Linked DNA regions of Duganella zoogloeoides. The protein of the gene in region 2 binds, or shares a complex with, the protein of the main gene of each other region. Links are inferred from orthologs where the notes say so. Each region holds a gene or a part of one and is shown on either strand. Other genes may lie near its edges.

The links.
Region 1: the proteins of nusB (region 2) and rpsJ are in contact, whole or in part, in a solved structure (PDB 3D3B), measured with the Escherichia coli proteins. The link is inferred for Duganella zoogloeoides from one-to-one orthologs.

The regions. Positions count from the first base shown.
Region 1 is NZ_CP140152.1:5,533,151-5,547,989, forward strand. The notes cover bases 8,221-11,142. They hold rpsJ (30S ribosomal protein S10), read right to left. Parts: upstream 9,880-11,142; coding sequence 9,562-9,879; downstream 8,221-9,561. Other genes in these bases: SR858_RS24385 (TonB-dependent receptor), read right to left, coding at 8,221-9,252; tuf (elongation factor Tu), read right to left, coding at 10,008-11,142. Also shown: SR858_RS24360 (PEP-CTERM domain protein), read left to right, coding at 1-347; SR858_RS24365 (DUF817 domain-containing protein), read right to left, coding at 369-1,223; SR858_RS24370 (TonB-dependent receptor domain-containing protein), read right to left, coding at 1,345-4,128; SR858_RS24375 (cupin-like domain-containing protein), read right to left, coding at 4,434-5,471; SR858_RS24380 (SapC family protein), read right to left, coding at 5,455-6,168; more of SR858_RS24385, read right to left, coding at 6,253-8,220; more of tuf, read right to left, coding at 11,143-11,198; fusA (elongation factor G), read right to left, coding at 11,268-13,373; rpsG (30S ribosomal protein S7), read right to left, coding at 13,488-13,958; rpsL (30S ribosomal protein S12), read right to left, coding at 14,106-14,486; SR858_RS24415 (phosphoethanolamine transferase), read left to right, coding at 14,820-14,839. UniProt on the Escherichia coli protein: Involved in the binding of tRNA to the ribosomes. Part of the processive rRNA transcription and antitermination complex (rrnTAC). The complex forms an RNA-chaperone ring around the RNA exit tunnel of RNA polymerase (RNAP).
Region 2 is NZ_CP140152.1:4,249,857-4,264,755, reverse strand. The notes cover bases 5,731-8,712. They hold nusB (transcription antitermination factor NusB), read left to right. Parts: upstream 5,731-6,977; coding sequence 6,978-7,448; downstream 7,449-8,712. Other genes in these bases: SR858_RS18800 (MFS transporter), read left to right, coding at 8,052-8,712; SR858_RS18805 (hypothetical protein), read left to right, coding at 7,636-7,941; ribH (6,7-dimethyl-8-ribityllumazine synthase), read left to right, coding at 6,463-6,951; ribBA (bifunctional 3,4-dihydroxy-2-butanone-4-phosphate synthase/GTP cyclohydrolase II), read left to right, coding at 5,731-6,442. Outside these bases: SR858_RS18860 (pilus assembly protein), read left to right, coding at 1-288; SR858_RS18855 (type IV pilin protein), read left to right, coding at 285-740; SR858_RS18850 (GspH/FimT family protein), read left to right, coding at 848-1,369; bifunctional diaminohydroxyphosphoribosylaminopyrimidine deaminase/5-amino-6-(5-phosphoribosylamino)uracil reductase RibD, read left to right, coding at 1,377-2,486; SR858_RS18840 (riboflavin synthase), read left to right, coding at 2,495-3,130; SR858_RS18835 (SemiSWEET transporter), read right to left, coding at 3,131-3,397; SR858_RS18830 (ROK family transcriptional regulator), read left to right, coding at 3,490-4,719; SR858_RS18825 (c-type cytochrome), read right to left, coding at 4,667-5,110; more of ribBA, read left to right, coding at 5,333-5,730; more of SR858_RS18800, read left to right, coding at 8,713-9,971; SR858_RS18795 (hybrid sensor histidine kinase/response regulator), read right to left, coding at 9,990-11,525; SR858_RS18790 (ATPase domain-containing protein), read right to left, coding at 11,531-13,042; SR858_RS18785 (diguanylate cyclase domain-containing protein), read right to left, coding at 13,142-14,899. UniProt on the Escherichia coli protein: Part of the processive rRNA transcription and antitermination complex (rrnTAC). The complex forms an RNA-chaperone ring around the RNA exit tunnel of RNA polymerase (RNAP).

The DNA.
Region 1 (14,839 bases), 1.3 Mb from region 2 along the record:
CCGACGCCGAGGGCACGACGTCCACCACGCTCAACCGCGAAAGCGCGTTGCGCTGGGACGACCCGTACGCCACCGAGGCCGCGCGCCAGGAACGCTTCCTGCTGGCATTCGCCAATCCCGGCGACTACGAGCTGTTCGTGACCTTGAGCTTCCTCGCCTACACCGACATCACGGTCAACCCCGTCAATGCAGGTGGCGGCGTAGCACCGGTACCGGAGCCCGAAACCTGGGCCACGCTACTGGCCGGATTGCTCCTCACCGGCTCCCTCGCCCGCCGCCACCCACTTCGGGGTCAGTGCCGACATTCGGACACGGCCTCATCGTTGAATAGTCCAGCTCGTGTCTAGATGTCGGCACTGACCCCGAACTTAAGCGTCGGGGACGTGGATGCTGGCCTTGATGTGCTTGAGGTGGGCGATGATGGTGAAGGTCATCACGACCAGCAGCGACCATGAGCTCCATTTGCTGACGTGGACGGCGCTCCAGGCGCCGAGCTGGTTGGGATAGCGCCACACGCCCCAGAACGTGCTGATGTTTTCGGCCAGCCAGATGAATAGGCCGATCAGTACGAACGACAGCAGCAGGGGCATGCGGCGGTCGCGGTCCAGCGGGCGGTAGATCACCATGGTGCGGGCATACAGGCCCAGCGCGGCGGCGGCCAGGTACCAGCGGTAGTCGCCGATGTAATGGTGGGTAAAGAAGTTGGCGTAGATGAGGAGCGCGATCAGCACCGCCATCCAGTACGGCGGATGGTGGCGGATGCGCAGGTCGAACAGGCGCCAGGCCTGGATGATGTAGCTGCCCACGGCGGCATACATAAAGCCCGAGAACAGCGGCACGCCCCACAGCTTGGTGTAGGCGAAGTCGGGGTAGCTCCACGAAGCAATCGCCCCGGAAACCTTGAACACCTCGAGTGCAAACCCCACCAGGTGGAACAGGCACACGGCCTTCAGTTCATCCCAGGTCTCGAGCCGGCTCCACACCATGCCGGCCTGGATGGCCAGCGCGGCAACGAGCAGCACGTCGTAGCGCGGCACGCCGAACAGGCCGGCGCGCGGGGTCAAAAACACGGCGCTGAAGAACAGCCCCACGAACAGGCAGGCACGGGCGTTCTTGATGCCGAAATACAGGAACTCGAGCAGGAAGCGCTGCATGCCACGCAAGCCGCTGCGCGGGGCGCCATCGAGCAAATGGGTGTCGAACGTGTTGAGGGTATTGAGCATGCGGCAACTCTAGCGCCCGCCCCTTGTGATGTAAAGCGCAAAAAAAAAGACCAGGCATCGAGCCTGGTCTTTCGGTGGTCACCCGGTATCGCTACCGGGCGGCATGATCAGCTGGCGCCGATCAGAAGAACGTGTAGCTGGCGGTCAGGCCGATGCGACGGAACTGCGGCGAGAAGCCATCACGCCACTGGATCGGCGCATCTTGCTGGAACAGGTTGTCGATGTACAGGCTGATCTTGGTATTTTTGATACCGCTGTACGCCAGGTTGTAATCCACCGTGGTGTTGCTGCCAACATGACCGCAAGTACCCAGATTGGCGGCCGACACATTGTTGGTCACGCAGTAGGTTGGCGAACCCAGGCTGTTGTTGCTGTAGCCGCTGGCGTAGTTGATGGTCATGCCATGGTCGAACGAACCGGCCCTCAGGCTACCGCGCAGCTTGGTTTTCAGACGCGAACCCATGTCGTAGGTACCAGCCATGTTGGTGTCGTAAGCGTTGTCGGCAACGCTGAACTCCTGGTATTTCCACAGGTACGTACCTTCCAGTTTCAGGCGAGCCTGACCAACCGGGGTGTTGAAGCGGCCAGATGCGTCAAAGTCGAAGCCCGAAGCACGGGTCTTGCCGCTGTTGACGTATGGGTTGTACAACAAACCGATGGCGCCAATGCCGCCGAAGTTGGTCGTGCTGGTTGGCGCATACTTACGTGCCAGCGCAACGAATTGCGCATCGGAAGCGGTGTTGTCAACACGAACCAATTGACCGGCTGGCAGGTTGGCTTCGTCGCGCAGCACGTCGGCCACCGAACGGGTACCGATTTCATCCTTGCGCTCGATGTGGTAGTAGTCCAGCGCCATGGTCCAGTTCTTGATCGGCTCGAAGACAACACCGGCGGTGAACGAACGCGAGGTTTCTGGCTTCAGATCCTTGTTCGAGGACACGAAGGTCGGCACGCCGGCCAGGCAGTCCGCGTTGCGCAGAGTGTTGGCTTGCGACTTGTCGGCAGGGGTAGCGTTGGCAGCGTTTTGCACCAGGTTGTTCAGCGTGCTGGCGATGCCGCAACGACGTGGATCGTTGGTGCTGGTTGCGAACGAACTGCGGCCCAGGCCGTTGCCGGTTTCCACCACGTTCGGTGCGCGGAAGCCGCCCGATGCGGTAGCGCGCAGCAACAGACCGTCGGTCACGGTGTAGCGCACGCCCAGTTTCGGGGAGTAGTGCACGTCGCTGTTGGTCGATTTGTCGGCACGCAGCGCAGCGTTCAGTTCAACGCTCTTGAACACAGGAATGGTCGCTTCCGTGAACAGTGCGTAGTGGTCCATCTTGTCCTTGACCTGCAGACCGGCGATACCAATCAGGTCACCACGCAGCACGTTGTCCGAGCTGGCCATTTCGTACTTTTCCTGGCGGATGTCGGTACCGAACGCAATGTTCAGCGGGCCGGCCGGCAGTTGGGCGACTGCACCCGACACTACGGCATTGGCAAAACCGATTTTCGATTCGCCGATGGTGGTGCGTATCGGGAACATCGAGTCCAGCAGCGCATAGCTGTTGGTGCCCGCAGGACCATTGAACTTGTAGGCGCCGCTGGTGATGGCGTTGGTATAGCCGGTGGCGCTGGCAGCGCGGGTAGCCTTGGTCGCGTCCGAGGTCATGTAGCCGACCGACGATTTCCAGTCGAAGCCTTTGACTTCGCCGGTCAGGCTCAGCATGACGCGCGACTGTTTCGATTCGGTGCGGTTGAAGTTGAAGCCGTCGCCGGTATCCATCATGCGGGCACGGAATTCAACCGGTACGTTGTACGGGTTGTTGGCATGGCCAACCGGCAGTTTCGGGTAAAAATACGGCCCTACCATTTTGCCATCGATGGCGTTGTACCAGGTGCTCGACGCGGTGGTTGGCTGCACGGCAAACGGGGCAACGATGTAATCGTTGGCGGCGCTGGCGTGGGTGATCTCGAAGTTGGCGTCGATATCCTTGCCGATGCGGAAGTGCGTGTTGCTGGCCAGCGCATAACGCTTGGCGTCGGTGGTCAGGCCGGTTTGCGGCAGGATGTCGTATTTGCACAGGCCGTCGCGTGGATCGATCGACGAGGCCGGGCAGCCTGGCGCCGCCACATAGTTGGAAGCGCTGCGGTACAGGTTACCGGTTGGCGAATAAACGCTTGGCACGTCCCAGGTCGAGCGGCCCGGGGTCTGGCGGTGCCATTCCGGGTAGTGGTTGCGCAGGTCGCCGGTCGAATAGCCGTCGCTCTTGTAAGCGTCGTAGGTCAGGTAGGTGTTGAAACCGTTACGGTCGATGTCACCCCAACCGATGATGCCGGAGATGTTGCTGTTACGGTTTTCCTTGAAGTTCTCGGATTCCTTATAGTTCGCGGAAATACGGGCGCCTTCGAAGTCCTTGAGCAGGATGATGTTGATCACACCGGCGATAGCGTCGGAACCATAGATGGCCGATGCGCCGTCTTTCAGGATCTCGATGCGGTCGATCGCCGAGGCTGAAATGGCATCGAGGTTGGTGAAGTTTTGTTGTGCACCATCGGCCAGGCCGTATTGTGCAATGCGCTGGCCATTAACCAGGACCAGAGTAGCAACCTTGCCCAGGCCGCGCATGCCCACGCCGGACGAACCGGTCGCGAAGCTGCCCGAGCTGCTCGATGCCGAGCTGATGTCGGTGCTGATCGCGGACGACGAATTCAGAATACCCAGTGCGGTGGTCTGGCCGGTACGTTCGATATCGTCACGGGTCAGGATCTGGATCGAGCCGGCAGCTTCCTGTTCGGTGCGCTTGATGCTACTACCGGTGATTTCGATGCGTTGCAGCTTGGGTTCAGTGGCTGCTGCTTCTTGCGCCGCAGCGTGCTGCGAAAATGCCAGGCCCAGCGCCATAGCAATGGCACTTTTTTTCATGGTGTGTTTCAAAACTACTCCCGAGAAATTAATGGATTCCATGCGCTTCTAAGCACCATCGACCGGGTAAGGTGATCAGCACTTTCGACGTCTAAGGAAGAATCTCTCACAATATTGACGGGTGGGAAAAGACCCAGTGCAGTTTTTGCACGGCATTTGTCGAAAAACCCCGCATTTTGTTGTTTTTCTGTTCGAAAATCATTGTCTATTGAATAGCAACAAAATATTCCACTCCAGAACATTAAAAGAAAAGCTTTTTATATTAGCAACCCATGCCGATGCGGCTGTTCTCGGAAGACGCGCATCTAGCGCTTCATGCGGTTGAGCAAGTGCGCGCGCAGCATGCGGGCGCCCATGGCGTCGATCGGCGCCAGCACATGGCGCGCTGCCTCGGGGATGTGGGCGGCCTCGCTGCCGTCGCTCTCGAACACGTAGTGGCGGAACAGTTCCTGCCATGCCAGCCGCTGCGCCGGCGGCAGGTCACGCATGGTCAGCAGCGCATGCAGCAACGTGGTTGCAGGCGTATCCATGTACGCGGGCGACTGCCGCCACCAGTAATTGACCAGCACATTGAAACTGTCCAGCGCCTCGATATGGTGCCACCACATGCTGGGAATGAAGATGGCGTCGCCGGCGGCCAGCTCGGCCTGCCGAGCATGCGCCCACGCGGTCGCAAAACGCGGATAACGCACCAGGTCCGCAGCGGCGAAATCGACCAGGCTGACCGCCTGGCCGGCCGGTGTCAGGTCGAGCGGACCGATGTACAGGTTGGCCAGCTGGTCGGGCGGGAACAGCATAAAGCGGCGGCGCCCGGCCGCCACGCATGCCAGGTTGTCGGGCAAATCGTAGTGGGCGGGAATGCGGGTGCGGTTGCCCACCCAGATGCTGGCCAGCGCATCGCGCGTACCGAGCCTGACATCGTTTTCAGCCGTGAAGCCCGGCAGGCAGGCGTCGATCGTGGTCGAGCCCACGTACAGCGTGGGTGGGCGCGGATCGTCCTGGTGCGCGCGCAAGGCGTCGAGCACGGCGTCGAAGCGTACCTGCTGCATGCTGAAATTAAAGCCGGACATATCGTCGTTGTAAAAAATCCGCCCGTCGATCTCGGGCGCACCGTGCATCGCCATCACGGTGGCGTCGCGGTAAAAGCCGCGCAGGTAGGCATCGGCCGCCTGGCTGGACGTTTTGGCGGCGCGCACCATCGGCCAGTGCGATACCAGGCCGCGCAGCACCACCGGTTCGGTGGCTGCCAGGATTTCATCGGGCAGCGGCGCGCCGGCGGTCCAGGCGATCTCGGCAATCGGCTGGACCGCCGGCAGCATCACGGCGTCAGCGTGGGACGGCATACCGGCGGTTCTCGCGTTCGATCAGGGCACGGAAGTTCGACAGCGACGCCACCACCATGTAGACCGGCAGCAGGTAGCCGGCGCGGTGCAGGCGGTCCAGCGCCGCCGCGTCCAGCGCTGCCAGTGCTTCCTCGTTGATGGTGTACAGGCCCTCCAGCCGGCGCTCGCTGCCGTCAGCCAGTTCGATCTCGAACACGAATGCTTCGAGCAGCGCGTGCTCGCGCAGGGCGGCAATCAGGCCCGTCATTTCCAGCATGCCCTCGTGCAGTGCGAACAGCATCGAATTGACTTGCTCGAGATACGGCGTGGGACTGCCCTCCTCCAGGAACACGGCTTCGCCTTCGTCAGGACCGCAGCGCAGGCGCGCGCTGTCCTCGTCCACGTGGACGGTCAGTTCCTGGCCCGAGACGCCGATCAGGAACGGCTGGCGGCGCACGGCCAGCGGCACGTAGTCGGCATCCCAGCCGTCATTGCTCAGGAAAAGGTTGTCGCCAGCAGCCAGGCCGAACAAGGCCAGCGCTTCAAAGCCGTCGCCGGCCGTGGGCCGGAACACGATCGGATAATGCGCCTGCGCCTGACGGAACTCGGCCGCGATGATCGGTGCGGCCATCTGGTTGTCGCCGAATTCGGCGCCGGGCCCGGTACGCACGCGCAGGTGCTGGTGGGTGATGTTATTGAGTAAGACTGGCTTGGCCATGGTTGCTCTTTGATTGCGTTGACTGAACAAGAAAGGGGCGGCACTTGTCAGCGCCGCCCCCGGGTCACACCTCGATGTTACCGATCAGAACTTGTAGCGCGCGCCCAGCATATACCGTGGGCCGGCTTGCGTCACGTTCAACGTCGCCATGCTGGTACGGCCGTGCTGACGCTGGGTCTCGTCGGTCAGGTTGATCGCCTCGAGCTGGAAGCTCAGGTTCTTGTTGTAGTTGTAGCCGATGCTCACGTCGGTCTGGCCGTAGCTGTCGGTGTACACCGGCGCTGCCTTGCCCGAGCCGTCCACGGTGGCAGCGAGGAACTCGCCGCGCCAGTTGTAGGCCAGGCGCACCGACCACTTCTCATTCTCGAAGATGCCGACCACGTTGGCCGAATTGCTCAGCCCCAGGATCGCGAACTGGTCGCTGACGTTGGCGTTGTCGTACTTGAGCGGCGAGCGCACGTAGGTGTAGTTCGCCTGCACGCCAAAGCCGGTTCGGCCGAACATGTGCTGGATGTTCGCTTCCGCGCCACTGACGCGCGCCGACTTCTGGTTGGCGTAGCTGGTGGTGAGGAAGTTGGCCAGCGGATCGGTTGGCAGGCCGGTGATGCGGCCCTTCAGGTTGCCGTCGGGGTTGACACCGGTGCGCACCACGCCAGGCTGGCCGTCGTACCTGGTCAGGATGTAGTTACGGATGCAGTTGGTATCTGCCACCGTGCAGCCGCCCTGGGACAGCGCCGTATTGTAGTAGGCGCCGCCGACGGGGGTATGCAGGTCGTATTGCGAGCCCGGCGTAACGATCGTTGCTGCGTAGTTATCCATTTCCTTGCGGAACAGGGCCAGCGACAACACGCTCTGCTTGTCGTAGTACCATTCGTAGGACAAGTCCAGGTTCTTCGACTTCACCGGCTTCAGGGCCGGATTACCGACCGAAGCGGTGCCGTTATAGGTGCTGGCGATCGTGCCCAGGCTGAGGCCCCCCTGCAGCTGGTCGTAGCGAGCGCGACCGATAGTGGCGCCGGCGCTGGCGCGCAACTTCATGTCGGACCGCAAATCGATATCGAAGTTCAGGCTTGGCAGCACGTTGTTATACGACGAGGCCGTGGTGGACAATTCCGCGCCCGCCAGGGTGATCGGCAACTCGTTCTGCGATTCCCACACCATGGCTACGCCAGGCTGCACCTGGGCCACCGAGGTGACCTTGGTTTTCTCGAAGCGCACGCCGGCGGACGTGTGCATTGGCATCGCCGTATCCCAGTCGGTACCGAACGAGGCGTAGACCGAAGAGGTTTTTTCCGTCAGCAGGCGGTCGGTGTCGGCGCTGGCAAAGTTCGGCAGGTAGCCGGCCTGGTTGCCGGTGGCGTTGGCGGTCAGTGCGCGCACGGTGGCGAAGTCGAACGTGTAGAGCGTGCCGAACAGGTTCGGCGAGCCGCCGATCTTGCTGAAGTAGTCACCCAGCGGGTTGGCCTGGTAAGCGCTGGCCGGGTAGTCGGACGCCTTGCTGGCGCCGCTCCAGGTGTTGTTCTGCACGTTCGAATAGGTCGAGCGGTTCGACGACTTGGTATAGCCGGCGCCGAACTTCACGGTCGACGCTTCCAGCACCTGCCAGTCGCCACCGACCTGCGCCTGGTCCACCTTCGATTTCTGGTAGCTGTTGTGGAACCACGAGCCGGTGCCCTGGATCGGCTGCGCTGCCAGGTTGGCGGCCGGCATCGAGACGATCGGCAGCTTGTTGGTGAAGTCGACCGAGGTGGTGCCACGGCTGAAGCTGGCGTTGGACAGGTTGTTCTCGGTACCCCACGGGCTGTCGGCGCCCGATTCGGCGGTCGAGTGGTGGACGTCGAAATTGAGCTTGAGGGCGTTGCTGGCCTTCCACACGGTGTTGAAACCGATCGACTCGTTCTTGGTCTTGGTGGCGTAGTCGCCGCCCACGATCGAGATATCCTGTGGCGAGTTATAAGACTCCGAGTACGTCAACGGGGACTGGACATGGCCGCCCGGCCAGCTGCTGGTCGAGGTTGGCGTCTGCGCGAACCATACGCTCAGCTCGTTACGCTTGGTCTGCACCTTGTTTTCCGAATAGGTGAAGTCCAGCGTGCTGGTGATGTCCTTGACCGGGCGGAACTGCAAGGCCAACTGGCCATTGGTGCGTTGGCGCTGGATGCCGTTGACGCCGTAGCCGAAGTTTTGCGGAATCGAATACACGTCGGTCGGGCCGGGACGGTTGGTGATGTTTTGCGAACCTGGCTGGCCAGGCTGCGGCAAGGTCGAGCCGGGCGTCGTGTCCGAACCCAGGTACGGGCCCTGGTAGCCATTGGCCAGGCCGGCGCGGTTGAAGCCCGAATTGCGCTCCTGGTAACTGGCGCTCACGGCCACGCCGAAGCGGCCGTCTTCGCTGGTGTTGGTGTAGATGCCGGACACTTCCGGGGTGGTGCTGTCGCCCTTGAGCATGCCCGGCAGGTGCTTGTTCGACGTGTCGTGCACGGCTTTCACGCCGATACTCGAATGCATGCCAGGGTTGTCGAACGGACGCGCGGTCATTACGTTGATGGTGGCGCCGATGCCGCCGCTCGGATTGTCGGCCCGGCCTGACTTGTACACCTGCAGCTGCGAAATCGATTCCGAGGCCAGGTTGGAGAAGTCGAACGAGCGGCCGCCCAGGTCGCCCAGGTCGGTGGTTGGCATCTGGCGGCCGTTGAGCAGTACCAGGTTGAAGTCCGGACCGAGGCCGCGCACGGTGACCTTCTGCCCTTCGCCATTGCTGCGGTCGATCGACACGCCGCTGATGCGCTGCAGCGACTCGGCCAGGTTGGTATCGGGGAATTTACCGATGTCGTCAGCGACGATGCCGTCGACGATGCCGTCGCTGTTGCGCTTCATGTTCATGGTGGACTGCATGCTGGCGCGGATACCGGTCACGACCACTTTCGGGCCATCGACATCGCCCGGCACCGGGGCGGCGACCTGCTGTGCATGGGCCGGCACGAAGCTGGCGCAGGCGCCGGCAACCGCCAGGGCGATCAGGCGGCGTTGCTTCGGCAGAGGTTTCGGCAGAAGCTTTGAAAACGTTTTCAGATTTTGTTGCATTTTGTCTCCGTTGTTTGTCAGTTTATTTTTTACGACTTATTTTCGGGTAAAACAGGCGGGGCGGTGGCAGCCCCGGGGGGCGCGTTACGGCACGGGCTGCCAAAGTGGCATGCTTGGCGTGTAGATATCGCTATCAAGAATAGGAGCAAAATAATTTTTAGTCAATTCAAGTCGCACATTGTGCGAAGCAATCTCGACAATGAGGTAAACGCGCAACAGTTACTTCGGGTATGGACGAAAAAAAACCGGACGTTGCCGTCCGGTCTTTTCTTGGCTGGCAGCGCTGTGCGCCGCCCGGCTCGACTGCAATTATTGCAGTTTGATTTCGACGTCAACACCAGCTGGCAGGTCCAGCTTCATCAGTGCGTCAACGGTCTTGTCGGTTGGGTCGACGATGTCCATCAGGCGCTGGTGGGTACGGATCTCGAACTGGTCGCGCGAGGTTTTGTTGACGTGCGGGGAACGCAGTACGTCAAAACGCTGGATGCGGGTTGGCAGTGGAACTGGGCCTTTGACCACGGCGCCGGTACGCTTGGCGGTGTCAACGATTTCCAGTGCGGACTGGTCGATCAGCTTGTAGTCGAAAGCTTTCAGGCGAATACGGATTTTCTGGTTTGGTGCGGACATGATATTTCCTTGAAAAGAACGAACTGGCGGCTATGTAGTGCCAGCAAATTTAAAAAGAACGAGGTTCTGCAACGAAGCCCGACATGGTAGCACACCTTGCCGGGCTTCATTTATTCAGCGCTTAAAAATTAAGCGATGATTTTTGCAACAACGCCGGCGCCGACGGTACGACCGCCTTCACGGATAGCGAAACGCAGACCTTCTTCCATCGCGATCGGGTTGATCAGCTTGACGGTGATCGACACGTTGTCGCCTGGCATGACCATTTCTTTGTCTGCTGGCAGTTCGATCGAACCGGTCACGTCAGTCGTACGGAAGTAGAACTGTGGACGATAGTTGTTGAAGAACGGGGTGTGACGGCCGCCTTCATCTTTCGACAGAACGTAGATCTCGCCGGTGAAGTGGTTGTGCGGCTTGATCGACGCTGGCTTGGCCAGAACCTGACCACGCTGTACGTCTTCACGCTTGGTGCCGCGCAGCAGCAGACCAACGTTGTCGCCGGCTTGACCCTGGTCCAGCAGCTTGCGGAACATTTCCACGCCGGTGCAAGTGGTTTTGACGGTGTCGATAATGCCGACGATTTCGATCTCTTCGCCGACCTTGATCACGCCGCGCTCGATACGACCGGTCACAACGGTACCGCGACCCGAGATCGAGAACACGTCTTCCACTGGCATCAGGAAGGCGCCATCGACTGCGCGCTCTGGCGTAGGGATGTAGCTGTCCAGTGCATCGGCCAGACGCATGATGGCGTCAACGCCCATCTCGCCTTCTTTGCCTTCCAGCGCCATACGTGCCGAACCCTTGATGATTGGTACGTCGTCGCCTGGGAACTCGTATTTCGACAGCAATTCACGCACTTCCATTTCGACCAGTTCCAGCAGTTCTGCGTCGTCAACCAGGTCGCACTTGTTCAGGAACACGATGATGTATGGAACGCCAACTTGGCGGGCCAGCAGGATGTGCTCGCGGGTCTGTGGCATTGGGCCGTCAGCTGCGGAGCAAACCAGGATCGCGCCGTCCATCTGCGCTGCACCGGTAATCATGTTTTTGATGTAGTCGGCGTGGCCTGGGCAGTCAACGTGAGCGTAGTGACGGCCAGCGGTTTCGTACTCAACGTGTGCGGTGTTGATGGTAATGCCGCGTGCTTTTTCTTCCGGTGCAGCGTCGATCTGGTCGTAAGCTTTTGCTTCGCCGCCGAATTTCTTCGACAGAACGGTAGCGATCGCTGCGGTCAGGGTGGTTTTGCCGTGGTCGACGTGACCGATGGTGCCTACGTTGACGTGCGGTTTAGTCCGCTCGAACTTTTCTTTTGCCATTTTGAATCATCCTTAAAACATTGTTTGAAATATGCGGCCCGGTGATCGACCGGACCGCAATGACACTAATTACTTGGCTTTCGCGGTAACGATCGCGTCGATCACGTGCTTAGGCGCTTCCGAGTAGTGCTTGAATTCCATCGTGTAGGTAGCACGACCTTGCGTTGCGGAACGCAGGGTGGTCGAGTAACCAAACATCTCCGACAGTGGCACTTCGGCTTTGATGATCTTGCCGCCGCCGCCTGGGATTTCGTCCATGCCCTGCACCATACCGCGGCGGGACGACAGGTCGCCCATCACGGTACCGGCGTAGTCTTCCGGCGTTTCCACTTCCACAGCCATCATTGGCTCCAGAATGACTGGCGATGCTTTGCGGCAGCCTTCTTTGAATGCCATCGAAGCGGCCATCTGGAACGCGTTTTCGTTCGAGTCCACATCGTGGTACGAACCGAAGAACAGCGTGACCTTGACGTCCACGACCGGGTAACCAGCCAGCACGCCGGTGTTCAGGGTGCCGCGCACGCCTTTTTCCACCGCAGGGATGTACTCGCGAGGAACGGTACCGCCCTTGATGGCGTCAACGAACTCGAAGCCCTTGCCTGGTTCTTGCGGCTCGATCTTCAGCACAACGTGACCGTATTGACCACGACCACCGGATTGCTTGACGAACTTGCCTTCCGATTCTTCGCAGGTTTTACGGATCGTTTCGCGGTAAGCCACTTGTGGCTTGCCGACGGTTGCTTCCACGCCGAATTCGCGCTTCATGCGGTCAACGATAATTTCCAGGTGCAGCTCGCCCATACCACCGATGATGGTCTGGCCCGATTCTTCATCGGTCTTCACGCGGAACGAAGGATCTTCCTGTGCCAGGCGGTTCAGTGCCAGGCCCATTTTTTCCTGGTCGGCCTTGGTTTTTGGCTCGACTGCCTGTTGAATCACAGGCTCAGGGAAGATCATTTTTTCCAGCGTGATGATGGCGGTCGGATCGCACAGGGTTTCGCCCGTGGTCACGTCTTTCAGGCCAACCGCAGCGGCGATGTCGCCGGCGCGCACTTCTTTGATCTCTTCGCGCTGATTCGCGTGCATCTGCAGAATACGGCCCAGACGCTCTTTACGACCTTTGACCGAGTTGTACACGGTGTCGCCCGAATTGACGGCGCCCGAGTACACGCGGAAGAAGGCCAATTGACCGACGAACGGGTCGGTCATGATCTTGAAGGCCAGCGCCGAGAATTTCTCGTCGTCAGCTGCGCGACGGGTGGTTGGCTGGTCGTCTTCGTCCGTACCGCCGACATCGTCGATGTCCAGTGGCGATGGCAGGTATTCGATGACCGCGTCCAGCATGGCCTGTACGCCCTTGTTCTTGAAGGCGGTACCGCACATCATCGGAACGATTTCCGAAGCGATGGTACGGGTACGCAGCGCCTGCTTGATCTCGGCTTCGGTCAGGTCGCCTTCTTCCAGGTACTTGTTCATCAGCTCTTCGGTGGCTTCAGCAGCAGCTTCAACCATCTTTTCGCGCCACTCGGCGGCCGAATCAGCCAGCTCTGCAGGAATATCGACGTAGTCGAATTTCATGCCTTGCGACGCTTCGTCCCACAGGATAGCCTTCATCTTGACCAGATCGATCACGCCTTTGAAGTTGTCTTCAGCGCCGATAGGGATCTGGATCAGGACCGGGTTGGCCTTCAGGCGAGCACGCATCTGCTCGTACACCTTGAAGAAGTTGGCGCCGGTACGGTCCATCTTGTTGACGAAGGCCAGACGTGGCACTTTGTACTTGTTAGCCTGACGCCACACGGTTTCCGACTGTGGCTGAACACCGCCCACTGCGCAGTAAACCATGCAAGCACCGTCAAGCACGCGCATCGAGCGTTCAACTTCAATGGTGAAGTCAACGTGGCCCGGGGTGTCGATGATGTTGATGTGGTGCTCAGGGAAGTTGTTCGCCATACCTTTCCAGAAGCAGGTCGTCGCTGCCGAGGTAATGGTAATGCCGCGCTCTTGTTCCTGTTCCATCCAGTCCATGGTGGCGGCGCCATCGTGAACTTCACCGATCTTGTGGTTCACGCCCGTGTAGAACAGGACGCGCTCGGTGGTAGTGGTCTTACCTGCATCGATGTGAGCGGAGATACCGATGTTGCGGTAGCGCTCGATGGGGGTCTTGCGGGCCATAATTAATCCTAAATCTTTTAATGGACAAAACCGAGCAGCATTTTTTGTGAAAAAAAATGAGCCCGGCCTCGAACAACAGATAACAACCAGACCACAGTGGCCCGGTCGATTTTATTAGAAGCGGAAGTGCGAGAACGCCTTGTTCGCTTCTGCCATACGGTGCACTTCATCACGCTTTTTCATCGCACCGCCGCGGCCTTCAGCCGCTTCCATCAGCTCACCGCCGAGGCGTTGTGGCATGGATTTTTCGCTGCGCTTGTTGGCAGCTTCACGCAGCCAACGCATCGACAGCGCCATACGGCGTACTGGGCGTACTTCAACCGGCACCTGGTAGTTTGCACCACCGACGCGACGGGATTTTACTTCAACCAGTGGCTTGGCGTTGTTGATCGCGGTTGCGAACACTTCCAGCGGGTCTTTACCCGACTTGGCAGCGATGTGCTCGAAGGCACCGTAGATGATGTTTTCTGCGACCGATTTTTTACCGGACAGCATCAGAACGTTCACGAATTTGGCGACATCCGTGTTACCGAATTTAGGATCCGGCAGGATTTCGCGCTTGGGTACTTCACGACGACGTGGCATATCAATTCCTTTCAATCTTCAGTTGAGGTGCGCGATATGGGTTCGCACTCTCGCGGAGGGTCATCATAACCATCCACTTACTCGACCATTTCCGGTCGATTACATTCACTTAGCTAGTTGCCACTGAGCGAAAACTTTTAATGCAGATTACTTCTTGGCTTTAGCGCGCTTGGTACCGTATTTCGAGCGAGCTTGCTTACGGTCTTTAACGCCCTGGGTATCCAGTGCACCGCGAACCATGTGGTAACGCACACCTGGCAAGTCTTTTACGCGACCGCCGCGCAGCAGAACAACGCTGTGCTCTTGCAGGTTGTGGCCTTCACCGCCGATGTACGAAATGACTTCGAAACCGTTGGTCAGACGCACTTTGGCGACTTTACGCAAAGCCGAGTTAGGCTTCTTAGGAGTGGTGGTGTACACACGGGTGCAAACACCGCGCTTTTGCGGGCTGTTTTCCAGCGCCGGCGATTTGCTTTTCACGGTCAGGGCGACGCGTGGATTGCGAATCAGTTGATTGATGGTTGGCATCGTTCTAAACCCAACTTAATAACAACGTGGACAACCCGGACGAAGTGTCCGGGGACGAATCTCAGTCTCGATTTACCGGGCATCGGAGGCGCACACAGCCAGTCTCTGGGACCAGCCGAAAACAGCGTATACGATGCGCAGACTAAATGGAGAACTCGCGAGTGTAGGGCAATTGACCTGAACAGTCAACATAAAGCGCAGAAAGATGTGGTAGCGCGAAAGCGCAGATTGACTTGCGAGCCGCCGCAAAAGCCGCCCGCAACGGCCGGAAACGCCTGATAATAGCGCACTCTCCATTATAGCTGCTGCCTGTTGCCTTCCATGCGATCCCTGTTGCGACTCCCTCCCCTGTT
Region 2 (14,899 bases):
GAACGCACCACACGATACGTGCCCCGGCCGCTGTTGCTGCCAGTGCCATCCATTAAGCCCCCCACGGCGCGGGAGCCCACCGGCCGGGCAAACCTGGAACAGGACTTCGCCATCGGCACACCCGGGCCACAGGGCGAACCGGTGCTGGGCACGGTCCACACCCGCAAACGCGCCGGCCGCCTCAGTTGGCGCGAGGTAGCAAACTGGCGCCAGTTGCACCAGGCATACCAGCAGCCTCAAGCGAACCAGGCGAACCAGGCGCACCAAGCGCAACGGGCGGTGCCATGAACACGCCGCGCGGATTTTCGATGATTGAACTGCTGGTCGTATGCGTCATCGCCATGCTGCTGGCGGCTGTTGCCGCGCCGGCGTGGAATGACCACCTGGTGCGCACCCGCCGCCACGAAGCGCAAGCCACCATGCAGCGTTTGATGTTGCAGCAAGAGCGCTACTTCACCCAGCACGGCAGCTATCTCGCCTTTGGCCCCGCCGTGCAAGGCGATGACCCCGAACAGCGCCAGTTCCAGTGGTGGAGCGGCGCCACCGCACCGGCCAGCGGCTACGAAATCGAAGGTAAAGCCTGCGATGGCCACACGCTGGACACGTGCGTGCAACTGGTCGCCACACCCGGCACGCCCCGGGTTGACGCGCGCTTTCGCGACGCCGACTGCGGCGAGTTGACATTGACCAGCAGTGGTCTGCGCCAGGCAGGTGGGCCACGGGCCGATTGCTGGCGCTAAATTCCGGGCATACCATGCACACCGCGCACGCCACTGACACGATGCATATTCGCCAACCGTCGCCCCGATGCCCTGGCAGGCGCGCCGCCACAGCAGCAGGCGTCACCTTGGTCGAGTTGCTTCTGGTGCTTGCCCTGGCCGGCATCCTGCTAGCCGCCGCTGCGCCCGCCTATCAGCAGACGATGCAGCGCCAGCGGTTGCGCGCTGCCGTCACCGACCTGGTGGCCGCCATCGATCTCACCCGCTCGCAGGCGATCGCGCGCGGGAGCATGGTCATGCTGGCGCCGCTCGACCCTGGCGGCATCGATTGGCGGGGCGGCTGGATCGTGTTTGTCGATGCCAACGGCAACCGCCGGCCCGATGCCGGCGAGACCGCGATCTTCCGGCGCGGCCCGCTGCCTGATGGCCTGCGGATGGGCATTTCGTTCTCTTCCAAAGCGCCGCCAGCCTACGTTGCTTATAATGGTGCGGGACGCAGTTGCAGCGCAGCGAACAGCCTGGCCGCCCGCTGGGGCACGCTGTCGCTGGCGCTGGGCGACAACGTCCGCAACATCAAGATCAATATGCTGGGCCGGCTGCGCGTGTGCGATCCGGCCGTGGAGGCTGCCTGCACAGGCGCATTAGATTAAGGACATAGTGAGAATCCACAACGATACCGAGGGCATGACCCTGGCCCTGGCCTGGGCCGAGCGCGGCCTGTACACCACGTCGCCCAATCCGCACATCGGCTGCGTGATCGTGCGCGACGGCGCAGTGATCGGCGCCGGCGTCACCCAGCAGGTGGGCGGCGACCACGCGGAAATCCAGGCATTGAAAGACGCGCAGGCCCGTGGCCACGACGTGCGCGGCGCCACGGCGTACGTCACGCTCGAGCCGTGCAGCCACCACGGCCGCACGCCGCCGTGCGCCGACGCGCTGGTGCACGCCGGCCTGGCCCGCGTGGTGGCGGCCATGGAAGACCCCAATCCGCTGGTGGCAGGGCAGGGCATGGCCAAGCTGGCCGCAGCCGGTATTGCGGTGAGCAGCGGTTTGCTGGCCGAGCAAGCCTATGAATTGAATATCGGCTTTTTCTCGCGCATGACGCGTGGTCTGCCGTGGGTGCGCATGAAAACCGCCGCCAGCCTCGATGGCATGACCGCGCTGCACAACGGCGCCAGCCAGTGGATCACGGGCGAGCGGGCCCGCGCCGACGGCCACGCCTGGCGTGCGCGCGCCTGCGCCATCCTCACCGGCATCGGTACTGTCAAGGCCGACGATCCGCAGTTGAACGTGCGCGGCATCGACACGCCGCGCCAGCCGATCCGCATCGTCATCGACAGCCGCCTTGAAATCGACCCGGCCGCCAAGATATTGCAAGGAGGCGGCACCTGGATCGTGGCCGCCGTGCGCGACCCGGAAAAGGGCGCAGCCTTGCGCGCGCTGGGCAACGAAGTGATCCTGCTGCCCAATGCGTCCGGCAAGGTCGATCTGCCCGAGCTGATGCGCGAGCTGGGCCGGCGCCAGATCAATGAATTGCATGTTGAAGCAGGCAGCAAGCTCAATGGCTCCCTGATCCGCGAAGGTTGCGTTGACGAGTTGCTGGTGTACCTCGCGCCGATGTTGCTGGGCGATGCGCAAGGCATGTTCGCGCTGCCGGCGCTCACGCATTTGTCGCAAAAACAGTCGTTGAAATTCCACGAAGTAAAGCAGATCGGCGCCGATGTACGGCTGCTGGCCCGTTTTAATCGTTCCTCCACCCCTATTTGAGAACTCTTATGTTTACTGGAATCGTTGCCGCAGTCGGCAAAATCGCCTCGGTCACCCCGCTCGAAGGCGGCTCGTTTGCAGGCGTGCGCCTGGACATTCATGCCGGCGGCCTGCCGCTGGCCGACGTTGCGCTCGGCGACTCGATCGCCATCAACGGCGCCTGCATGACGGTTGTGGAAAAGGACGAGTCCAACTTCCGCGTCGATGTCTCGCGCGAAAGCCTCAACTGCACCGTCGGCCTCGATACGCTCACCGAAGTAAACCTGGAAAAGGCGCTGACCCTGAACGAGCGCCTGGGCGGCCACCTGGTGTCCGGCCACGTCGATGGCCTGGGCGTGGTGCGCAAGTTCGAGCCAGTGGGCGAATCGTGGGAACTGGTGGTCGAAGCCGATCACGAGCTTGCCAAGTTCCTGGCCTTCAAAGGCTCGATCGTGGTCAACGGCGTGTCGCTGACCGTCAACCGCGTGACCGACATCGGCACCGGCGCCGACCTGGTGTGCCAGTTCTCGATCAACCTGATCCCGCACACGATCGCCATGACCACCTTGAAGCACCTGGTGGTGGGCGTGCAGGTCAACCTCGAGATCGACCTGATCGCGCGTTACGTGGAACGCATGGTGTCGGTGGGCGCTGCTACCCGCTAACTACGGATTGTTCCGGTAGGCCCATTTCATCACCAGCACCGAGCACGCCAGCATCAGCGTGATGCCGTTGTTGATGGCGATGGGCCATGCCTCGATGATCACGCCGTAAATCAGCCATAGCAGCACGCCGAAGCAGAACACGCAGTACATGCCGGTGGAAACACCGGCAGCGGATTTGCGGCGCCAGATCAAGAGCACTTGCGGGATGAAGGCGACAGTCGTGCAAAAAGCGGCAATCAGGCCCAACAGGGTAGAGTCAAAATGCATGGTTTTTCCTTTTGGATTAATAAGTCAACTTGATTTATTAATTAAAGGAAAACTATACTACAAAATCTCCGGCAACCTGTTCCGCTATCCCCATGTCATCGAACCTGCGCGCGCTTGGCCCCAACGAACGGCTCATGCTGCATCATCTGCGTCGGCTTGGCAGCTTGGCCAAGGCCGACCTGGCGCGCGCGACTGAACTCAGCAGCCAGAGCGCCTCGGTCATCATCAACCGGCTGCTCGACGAAAAACTGGTGCGCAAGCTCGAAGCCGTGCGCGGCAGAGTAGGGCAGCCGTCGCAGCCGATCGCGCTCAACCCCGACGGCGCCTACGCGATCGGCATCCATATCGGCCGGCGCAGCCTGGAAGTGATGCTGCTTGATCTGACTGGCCAAGCGCGCTTTCGCGCCGAGGTGGTCTATCCGCACCCCGAAGTAGATGCAGTGTTTGCTGCCATCGCCAGTCAACTCGATGCCATTGTTGCCCAACTTGGCGCGAGCGGGGCGGCGCGGTTGTGCGGCATTGGAGTCGCTGCGCCGCTGGCGCTGGGCACCTGGCACCAGTTGCTGGGGCAGATGCCAGAGCAGGCCAGGGAGTGGGCCAATGTCGATATCCGCGCCCGTTTGCAGGCGATGACGACGCTGCCGGTGGTTTTCGCCAAAGATACCGCCGCTGCCTGTGTGGCCGAACTGCTGGCCGGTCGCGGTCGCGATTTGCCTGATTATCTGTATGTGTATCTTGACGCCCTGGCTGGCGGAAGCCTGGTGTTGGGCGGCCGCCCCCACTGCGGTGCGCATGGCAACGCCGGTGCCCTCGGCTCCATGCCGCTGCGGTCGGCCGCAGGCGAACGAGGCGCATCAAGCGGATCAAACGGATCAAACGGATCAAACGGGGTGGGCAGACAGAGCGGACCGGGAGAACGAGGCGGGTTGCCAGCGCAGTTGCTCAGCGTAGCATCGCTGGCGATGCTCGAACAGCGCTATACAGAGGCTGGCCTCGACGTGGACGCCGCGCGCGACGAACGCGCCCTCGCAGCGCCTTGGTCCGGCTTCACGCAGGCTTGGGCGAACGAAGCAGCTGACGCGTTGGCTTACGCTGTCTGCAACGCAGCCTGCATGGTCGATCTGGACGCGGTGATCGTCGATGGCAAGCTCGGGCGCGGTTTGCTGGCGCTGCTGCTTGCGCAGGTGGAAACGGCGCTGACGCGCTACGACTGGTCGGGCGTCGACCGTCCGCCGGTGTTGGCAGGCGAGGTTGGCGTGGACGCCAATGTCATTGGCGCTGCCTACCTGGCGCTGCACGCGGCGTTTGCACCGGTTGCGTAAAAGGTTTGCCCACACCCGGCGCAGACAAGCTTTGCAAATAAGCAATCAGCGCAGCCCGCTCGGCTGCATTGCTCACCTTGAAATCCATGTTCTGCCCCGGAATGAACTGTTCTGGATCGGTCAGCCAGCGGTCGAGCGACCGGGCGTCCCACGTCACCTGCGAACGCTTGAGCGCGCGCGAGTAATCGTAGCCTTTGATGCTGCCGGCACGGCGGCCGAATACGCCGCGATGGCGCGGGCCGGTCTCGTCGGTGTCGAGCGCGTGACAGTCGGTGCAGCGCTGCTGCCACAGCCGCTGGCCCTGCTTGATCGCTGCAGCGCCCTGGGCGTGCGCCTGCTGCACCGAAAAAATCAGGCACAGGACCAAGCAGGTGGGCGGGCTAAAAGGCATCGATGTCTCCATGTGGCCGGATCAATCTTACGCGCACAACTGCTGCCGTAGGGCAATATCGTCTCGCGTAAGCGATAAATTGCCTCGCGATGTCACAGAATATTTTCGAAAAGAAAAGCATCGAGCTGGCAGCCCGAGGATAAAAGTGGGCTTTTGCGGTGGGAGTGCCGTAAATCCATTAAAATAGCGGGTTATTCTCGCATTAGCTCCCAAGGATTAAAAATGTCAATTTCCAGCACCGAAGAAATCGTCGCCGAATTGCGCGCTGGCCGCATGGTGATCCTGGTCGATGAAGAAGACCGGGAAAACGAAGGTGACCTGGTGCTCGCGGCGGACTTCGTCACGCCGGAAGCCATCAACTTCATGGTCAAGTATGCGCGCGGCCTGGTGTGCCTCACGCTGACCGAGGAACGCTGCGACCTGCTCGAGCTGTCGATGATGTCGTCGCGTAACGGCACCGCCTTTGGCACCAATTTCACGGTGTCGATCGAAGCGGCTGAAGGCGTAACCACGGGCATCTCGGCTGCCGACCGCGCCAAGACCATTGCCGTGGCCGTGGCCAAGGATGCCAAGGCCATCGATATCGTGCAGCCGGGCCATATCTTCCCGCTCAAGGCGCAAAAAGGCGGCGTGCTGATGCGTGCTGGTCACACCGAAGCCGGTTGCGACCTGACCGCCATGGCCGGCCTCACGCCTGCCTCGGTGATCTGCGAGATCATGAAGGACGACGGCACCATGGCGCGTCTGCCGGATCTGCTGGAATTTGCCAAGGAACACAACCTCAAGATCGGCACCATCGCCGACCTGATCCAGTACCGCAGCCGCAACGAGTCGCTGGTGGAAAAGGTGGGCGAGCGCCAGTTGAACACGGCGCAAGGCCAGTTCCGCATGATTGCATACCGCGACAAGCCGAGCGGTTCGGCCCACCTGGCGCTGGTGCACGGTGAGATCGAAAAAGACAAGGACACCCTGGTGCGCGTGCACCAGCCCGTCTCCATCCTCGACGTGCTGGAATCGGAAGCGACCACCCACTCGTGGAACCTGTCGTCGTCGCTGGCAGCGGTCAAGGCTGCCGATAGCGGCGTGATCGTGCTGCTCAATTGCGAAGAAACCGCCGAGCAGTTCTTCTCGCAATTTGCCGCCCTCGACAAACCGGAAACCAAGCCGAAAGGCCGCGCGGCCAGCATGGACCTGCGCAGCTACGGTATTGGCGCGCAAATCCTGCGCGAAGTCGGCGTGTGCAAAATGCAACTGCTGGCCAGCCCGCGCAAGATGCCGTCGATGACGGGCTTCGACCTGGAAGTGACCGGCTACCTGGCCAAACCCAACTAACCTGATTAAAGAGGCTCATCATGACCGTAGGAAGCTACGATACCAACCTGAACGGCGACGGCCTGCGTGTCGGCATCGTTCAAGCCCGTTTTAACGAAGACATCGGCCACGGCCTGCTGTCGTCCTGCCTGGCAGAACTGAAACGCCTGGGCGTGGAAGACGAAGACGTCCTGCACGTGACCGTGCCCGGCGCGCTGGAAGTGCCGCTGGTGCTGCAAAAAATGGCCGAGTCGCAGCAGTTCGACGCGCTGATCGCCCTGGGCGCCGTGATCCGTGGCGAGACGTACCACTTCGAGCTGGTCTCGAACGAGTCGGGCGCCGGTATCACCCGCATCGGCCTCGACTACGGCATCCCGATCGCCAACGCCATTCTCACCACTGAAACCGATGAACAGGCGGAAGTGCGCATGGTCGAAAAAGGCACCGACGCCGCCCGCGTGGCAGTGGAAATGGCCAATCTGACCATCGCCCTCGAAGAACTCAATCAGGACCAGGGCGACGACGAATAAGTCGCTCTTCATTAACAGGTAACCCCATGACAGATAAAAGCCTACACGCCAACCCCAGCAAGAACCGCACCCCGCGCCACCGCGCGCGCGAGTTCGCGCTGCAGGGCCTGTACCAGTGGCTGCTGAACAACGAACCGGCTACGACGGTCGTCAACAACATCCGCGCCGCCCACGGCTTCGACAAGGCCGATGCCGAGCATTTCACCAAGCTGCTGTACGGTGCGATCCAGGACTCCGTGGCACTGCGCGAAACGTTTGCGCCGCTGGTCGATCGCGGCATCAACGAGCTGTCGCCGATCGAGCACGCGGTGCTGCTGATCGGTGCCTACGAGCTGAAAAACAACCTCGAAATCCCTTACCGCGTGGTGATCAACGAAGCTGTTGAACTGACCAAGTCGTTTGGCGGTATCGACGGTCACAAGTACGTCAACGGTGTGCTCGACAAATTGGCGCCGAAGCTGCGTGCCGATGAAGTGGCAGGCGACAAGAAGCGCTGATCGCACCCTGGTGCGCAGCATGCATCGAGAAGGCCGGGTCTGTCACCAGACCCGGCCTTTTTTTCGTCCGACGTTGACCAATGTTAGCTGGCAGACACTCCCATCAAATCTCCGCTTGAAATGAAAACGATTCTCATTTAAGATTCAATGAATGAGAATTGTTCTCATCGGAATCAAGGGGTGAGGTATGGCAAGCATGGAAATCGTCTCGATGCTCAATTGTGCGCTGGCGTCTGCTTTCACGGCGGCACTGGCAGCGCTGTGCCTGTACCTGGCCGCGCCGCGCCAACGCCTGTGGCCGGCGGCGCTGGGCCGGGCCAAGTTCCTGCGCTGGTTGTCGGTACCGCTGGCCACCGGCGCGCTGGCCGCTGCTACCGAAGACTACGGCATCGGACCGGGCCTGGGCATCGTGCTGGGTGGCATGGCGGTAGTGTGGCTGGCTTTGCCGCATGTCGATCTGTGGCTGCAACGCGGCAAGCCGCAAAAAGCCTGACCTAATCCTCAATTGCTCACCGCTAAAGTTGCCTAATCGCATGCCGAGGCACGCCGGCCTGCGGGTATAATCCGCTCACCCTGGAACTTACACGAACGGACCCGCGCCCTATGAGCCAGCCCAACCCGAGCCAGCCCAACCAGTTTTCCCTGCTGAAGCAACGTCGCTTCGCTCCTTTCTTCTGGACCCAATTCCTCGGTGCTTTCAACGACAACCTGTTCAAGACTGCGCTGATCGTCGTCATCACTTTCGATGCGCTCAGCTGGACCACCTTGGCGCCGTCGCTGGTGACCAACCTGATCCCCGGCCTGTTTATCCTCCCCTATGTGCTGTTTTCCGCCACCGCCGGCCAACTGGCCGACAAGTTTGACAAGGCGGGCCTGACGCGCTGCGTGAAGTGGCTGGAAGTGGCCATCATGCTGGTCGCCGGCATCGGCTGGATGACCCACCATTTGTGGTTGCTGGTCGCTGCAGTGGTGGGCATGGGTATCCATTCCACGCTGTTCGGCCCCGTCAAATATGCTTACCTGCCGCAGCACCTGAAAAAGGAAGAACTGATCGGCGGTAACGGCGTGACCGAAATGGGTACGTTCGTCGGCATCCTGGCCGGCGAAATTCTCGGTGCGGTGCTGGTGGTGATGCAGCCGCATGGCCTGTACTTCGAGGCCGGCGCCACCATCTTCGTGGCGGTCGTCGGTTTGCTGGCCAGCTACCGGATTCCAGCCTCGCCGGCGCCGGCGCCCGAACTGAAGGTGAGCTGGAATTTCGTCGGCGAATCGGTGCGCAACCTGCGTTTCTCGAGCAAGAACCGGGTGGTGTTCCAGTCGATGCTGGGCAACTCGTGGTTCTGGTTTTATGGCGCAGTCCTGTTGGCGCAACTGCCCGTGTATTCCAAGGATTACCTGCACGGCGACCACGGCGCGTTCGTGATGCTGCTCACCGTGTTTTCGCTGGGCGTGGGATCGGGCTCGCTGCTGTGCGAGCGGTTGTCGGGCGCCAAGGTGGAGATAGGCCTGGTGCCGTTCGGCTCGATCGGCCTGACCATCTTTGGCGCCGACCTCTACTTTGCCAGCAATGCGTTCGCCGTCAGTGGCGCCGCGCTGGCCGGCACGTCGGCCGACGTGATGACCCTGCTGGCGCAGCCCGGCATCTGGCGCATCCTGTTCGACTTTCTGATGATCGGCATGTTCGGCGGCTTTTTCATCGTGCCGCTGTTCGCGCTGATCCAGCTGCGCGCCGATCCCGCCCACATCTCGCGCACCATCGCCGGCATGAACATCCTCAACGCCTTGTTCATGGTGGCGGCGGCCGGCATGGCGATCGTGCTGCTGGGCCAGGGCTTGACGATCCCGCAGCTGTTCCTGGTCACGGCCCTGCTCAACGCGCTGGTGGCAATCTATATCTTCTCGCTGGTGCCGGAATTCCTGATGCGCTTCCTGGCCTGGCTGCTGATCCACACCGTGCACCGCGTGCACACGGTAAACGCCGAGCGCATTCCGGCCGAAGGCGCGGCGGTCCTCGTGTGTAACCACGTCAGCTATGTCGATGCGCTGGTGATCGGCGCCATCGCCCCGCGCCCGATCCGCTTCGTGATGGACCACCGCATCTTCAAGACGCCGTTCCTGGGCTGGATCTTCCGCACCGCGCGCGCGATCCCGATTGCGCCGGCCAAGGAAGATCCGTGGCTGATGGAAAAAGCCTACATCGACATCGCCCAGGCACTGCACGAAGGCGAAATTGTCTGCATCTTCCCGGAAGGGCAGTTGACGCGCGACGGCGAGATCAACCCGTTCAAGGGCGGCATCGCCAAGATCATCGAGCGCTCGCAAGTGCCGGTGATCCCGATGGCGCTGCGCGGCCTGTGGACTCACCTGCTGAGCCGCAACAAGGAAAACATCTTCGGCCGCGCCTTCCACGCCGGCCTGCGCTCGAAACTCGCGCTGGCCGTTGGCCAACCGGTGTCGCCGCAGGACGTCACGCCCGATGGGTTGCGGGCCGATGTGGCGGCGTTGCGTGGAGACTGGAAGTAGGGAACTTGATGCAGGGGCCTACCGTGCCGCCTGCACTTGCTCGCGGTTATGCCGCGCCCCCGCCAGGCGAATGATCTGTGCGAGTTCCACCGGCTTGACCAGGTGATGGTCGAAGCCTGCTTCTGTGGTGCGGCGGCGGGCGTCGCTCTGGCCCCAGCCGGTGAGGGCGATCAGCAGGATCTTGTCCGCGCCCGGTTGCTGGCGGATTGCCCGTGCCGCCTCGTAGCCGTCCATGCCGGGCATGCCCAGGTCCATGATGATCATGTCCGGGATGCGCTCGGCAACTGCTGATACGGCCCCCGCGCCGCCATATTCGGCGCGCACGTCGAAGCCGTCGATTTCCAGCAGCGCGGCCAGCGAGTCGGCGGCGTCCTGGTTGTCGTCCACCACCAGCACCTGCATGCGCCTGCCGTCGAGCGCGGCGTGGGCGGGCAGCGGGGCGCTTTCCTGGTGGTGATTTTCGCTCACGTGCACGATCGGCAGGCGGATCACGAACTCGCTGCCCCGGCCCACGCCATCGCTCGACGCTTCTACCGAACCGCCGTGCATTTCGGCGAACTGGCGTGCCAGGCTCAGGCCGATCCCGAGACCGCTGGTGAATTGCCCGGCCACCGTGGTGCCCTGCTCGAACATGGTGAAGATGCGCGAGAGCGCTTCCGGCTCCAGGCCGATGCCGCTGTCGCGCAGCGACACCTCCAGCATGTTGTCCGTCACCTGCGCGCGCACCACCACGTGGCCGCCCTGCGGCGTGAACTTGATGGCGTTGGAGAGGATGTTGGCAAAAATTTGCACGATGCGCGCGTAGTCGGCATTGAGCAGGATTTCGCTGACCGGCAGCTGCCACGCCACGTGAATACGTTTGGCGGTGGCCGCCTGCGTGCACAGTTCGTTCACGTGGGTCATCACCGCCTGCAGCGCGACCAGCTGGTTTTGCAGCTTGATCTTGCCGCGCGTGATGCGGGCGACGTCGAGCAGGTCGTCCACCAGCCGCGTGAGCAGCTTGACCTGGCGCTCGACCATGTCGCGGATGCGCGCCACCGGCGCCGCGTCCGGATACATATGCGTGAGCAGCGACACCGAGGTGCGGATCGGCGCCAGCGGGTTGCGCAGCTCGTGCCCCAGGCTGGCCAGGAATTCATCCTTGCGGCGCGCGGCCTCGCGCACCTGGTACTGCTTGTGGCGCGCGCGCAGCGTCGCCTGCAGGGCCGTGATCAGGGTCAGCGTGCGCACCGGGCGTTCGAGCAGCGTCAGGTTGCCCAAGCCGGCCACCGCGCGCCGCACGGTGGCCGAATCGGCGCCGTGGTGGGTAAGCAGCAGGATCGGCAGATCCGACCAGTCGGGCTGGCGCGCCACCACGTCGTGCAGCAGCTTGTAGCCGGCAGGCGTCAATGCCTCTTCCACCGTGAGCACGGCGCCGACGCCCAGTTCGATCTGCTGTTCCAGCTCGGCCACGGTAGCGCACACGTGGCTGTCGAGGTTGGCCAGTGCCAGCACGCGCGCCGCCAGCGGTCCATCCTGGCCGGTGGGAGCGTAGATCAGGATGCGGGTTTCCATCGGTTTCAGATCTGGAAGTCGGCAGCGGATTGGCCGGCATTCTGGGAAATCTCGGCGCTGTCGTACGTGGGTACCCCGGTGAGGATGCCGTGGAAGCCGCGCAGCACCGGCCCGACCTTGATGCCGCCGGTGCTCACTTCGAAGCGGCGGATGGTGCGCTCGTGGGCGCTGCCGCGCTTCTTGAACACGGAGATCGCCTGCCGCACCTCGCCCTCGGCTTCGAAGTAGCGCAGCATGATGATGTTGTCGGCGATGTAACTGGCATCGACCGCGGAGCTGGCGGTGCCGATCATGCCGCGCTGGACGCCGACGATGATGCTCACCACGCCGCGCTGGCCCAGGTACGTGAGGATTTCGTGCAGGTAGGTGGCCAGGAAGCGCTCGTCGGGCATGGCGTTCAGGTAGCCGTTCAGGCTGTCGATGACCAGCACCTTGACGCCGCGTTCCACCGCCTGCACCACCGCGTGGGTGAGCTGGCCCGGCGCCAGTTCGGCCGGATCGACCTGCTGGATGGTGAGCAGGCCGCTGTCCTCGGCGCCGGCCAGGTCCAGGCCCAGGTTGGCGCAGCGGTTGAGCAGGTTGTTGCGTGCTTCCTCGAACAGGAACATGGCGCTTTTTTCGCCCCGCTGCGCGGCCGCATGCACGAACTGCGCCGCCAGCGACGACTTGCCGGTGCCGGACGGGCCGCTGATCAGGGTGCTCATGCCTTCCTCCAGGCCGCCGCCGATCAACTGGTCGAGCGCCGGCATGCCGGACGATAGCTGGCGCCGGGCGCTGCTCACGCGGGTGTCGGCTGCCACCAGGCGCGGATACACGCGCAGGCCGCCGCGGATGATCTGGTAATCGTGGGCGCCGCCGTGGAACGCAATGCCGCGATACTTGACCACGCGGATGCGGCGCCGCTCGGCGCCATAGGCCTGGTCGGCCAGCTCCAGCGTCATGACCGCGTGCGCCACGCTACGCACCTGCAAGTCGGTACTGAGCGCGGTGCGGTCATCGAGCAGCACGGTGGTGCACGAGCGGCTGGTGAGGTACTGCTTGAGCGCGAGCACCTGGCGCCGGTAGCGCAGCGGGTTTTCCGCCAGCAGCTGCAACTCGGACAGCGAATCGAGCACCACGCGGCGCGGCCGCGATTTGTCGATGGCGGCGACGATGCGCTGGGTGGTGGTGCCCATTTCGATTTCGGCCGGGTGGAAAATGGTGTATTGCTGGTCGGGGTCGAGCGCATTTTCAGCGGGGATGATTTCCTCGATCTGGATGCCGGCCATGTCCCAGCCGTGCGACTGCGCCACGCTGCGCAGTTCGACGGCGGTTTCGGCCAGCGTGATGTACAGCACGTGCTCGCCCCGGCGCGCGCCCTCGATCAGGAATTGCAGCGCCAGCGTTGTCTTGCCGGTGCCCGGCTCGCCTTCCACCAGGTAAAGACGGTCGGCGGTGAGCCCGCCGCCCAGCACCTCATCGAGGCCGGGCACGCCGCTGGAGAGAAAATCGGTGGTATCGCTGTTTTGAGGTTCCATGGGGCAGGTCCGGGAGGGCAGGGGAGCTGGCGTCACAGGGCCAGCGTGAATCGTTCGATCTTACCCCAATCGGCCGAAACAGGGAGTCCCCCAGACGGCTCAGGGCAAGGCCTGTCGCTGATCGCGCTGCTTGACCGCATACATGGCGCGGTCGGCACGGGCCAGCAGCGTGGCGACATCCTGCGGATCGTCCGGGTGGTGAATGGCCACGCCCACGCTGGCGCTCAATGCCACCGTCACGGTCTTGAGCATGAACGGCTGGCGCAGCAGCGGCCCCAGCTTGTCGGCGGCCTCGTAGGCATCGGCGTCGCTGCCCAGCATTTCCACGATGACGATGAATTCGTCGCCGGCCAGGCGGCCCACGGTGTCGGTCTTGCGCACTGCGCCGCGCACGCGGTCGGCAAACTGGCGCAGCAGCTCGTCGCCTTCCTCGTGGCCGTAACGGTCATTGACCTGCTTGAAGCGGTCGAGGTCGAGGAAGAACACGGCGCAGCGCTGGCCTGAACGCTGCGCGCGTTGCAGCGCCGCTGGCAGCGTCTGCATCAGTGCGCGGCGGTTGGGCAAACCGGTGAGCGTGTCGTGCAGCGCCATTTCCTCGAGCGACGCGATCATGCGTTTGCGCTCGCTGATATCGTGCAGGAAGGCGATGAACACGTGGCCGCCGCTGCGCGGCACGTATGCCACCGACGCTTCCACCGGCAACTCCTGGCCGTCGCGGTGGTGCATGGTCAGTTCCATCCGGCGGCTTAGCGACGCCCCGGCGCCCGGGCCGCGCTCGGCCAGCAGCTGCATGTCGCGTTCGCAGGTGCGGCGCAGCAGGGGCGGCAGCACCATTGCACCGAGCGGCTGGCCGATCACCTCGGCGCGGCGCCAGCCGATCAGCTTTTCGGCTTGGCGGTTCCAGTCCAGGATTACGCCGCGATGGTCGAGCGCGATGAAGGCGTCGTGGGTGTTGTCGAGGATGGCGCGCAGCTCGGCGGCGCGTTCCTGCAGCAGCAGCTGGGTAGTGTGCTCCTGCGCCAGCGCGCGCTCCAGTTGCAGCGCCTTGCTGGCGATTTCGCGGGTGCGCTCGGCCACCGTGGTTTCCAGCTGCTCGTTGAGCGTGCGCAGCGCGGCCAGGTGCTGCTGCTCCTTGTGCACCATGCGCGCCAGTGCGCCGGAGAGCACCTGCAATTCGTGGAAGCTGCCCACCGTGGCAATGGTGGCGATGGTGGCGCTGTCGGGCAGGCCGGCGGCATCGTCGGGCGCGTCCGAATGCCGCTCGAGCTGCGCGCTCAGCTGATTGAACGGCCGGGTGTAGCGGCGCGCGATGACGGCGGCGGCAGCAGCCAGCACCACGCCGAGGAAGGCGCCGAGCAGCAGTATCTGGCGTTCGAGCGCGCGGGCGTCGGCCAGCGCCACGGCCAGCGGCTGGCGCACGATCACCGACCAGGGCAGGGTGGCGGCGTCGCCGGTCTGGCCGGTGAGGGAGTAGCCGCTCAGGTATTCGCGCTCGTCGCTCCAGGTTTCGCGCACGGCGCCCGATTTGCCGCTGTGCGACAGCGCCAGGCTGGCCGTTTGCAGCCGCTGCTGCTCCATGCCGGCAGGGCCCAGCAAGACTTGGCCGTCGCCGCGCACGACAAAAATCTCGGCAGCGTCGGTTTGTTCGGCCGGCGCCAGCACGCCGTGCATCAGGCGCCGCGCCCAGCCCCAGCTCATGCGCACGCCCAGCACGCCGCGCACGCTGCCATCGGCGCCCGGCACCGGGCCGGCCACATCGATGAAGCGCCACGGCGCGCCGCTGGCTGGCAACTTGTCGTCGATCTCGGCGGCGGCGGAGAGCGGCCCGGCATCGCCGGCGTACAGGCCGTCGCGGCC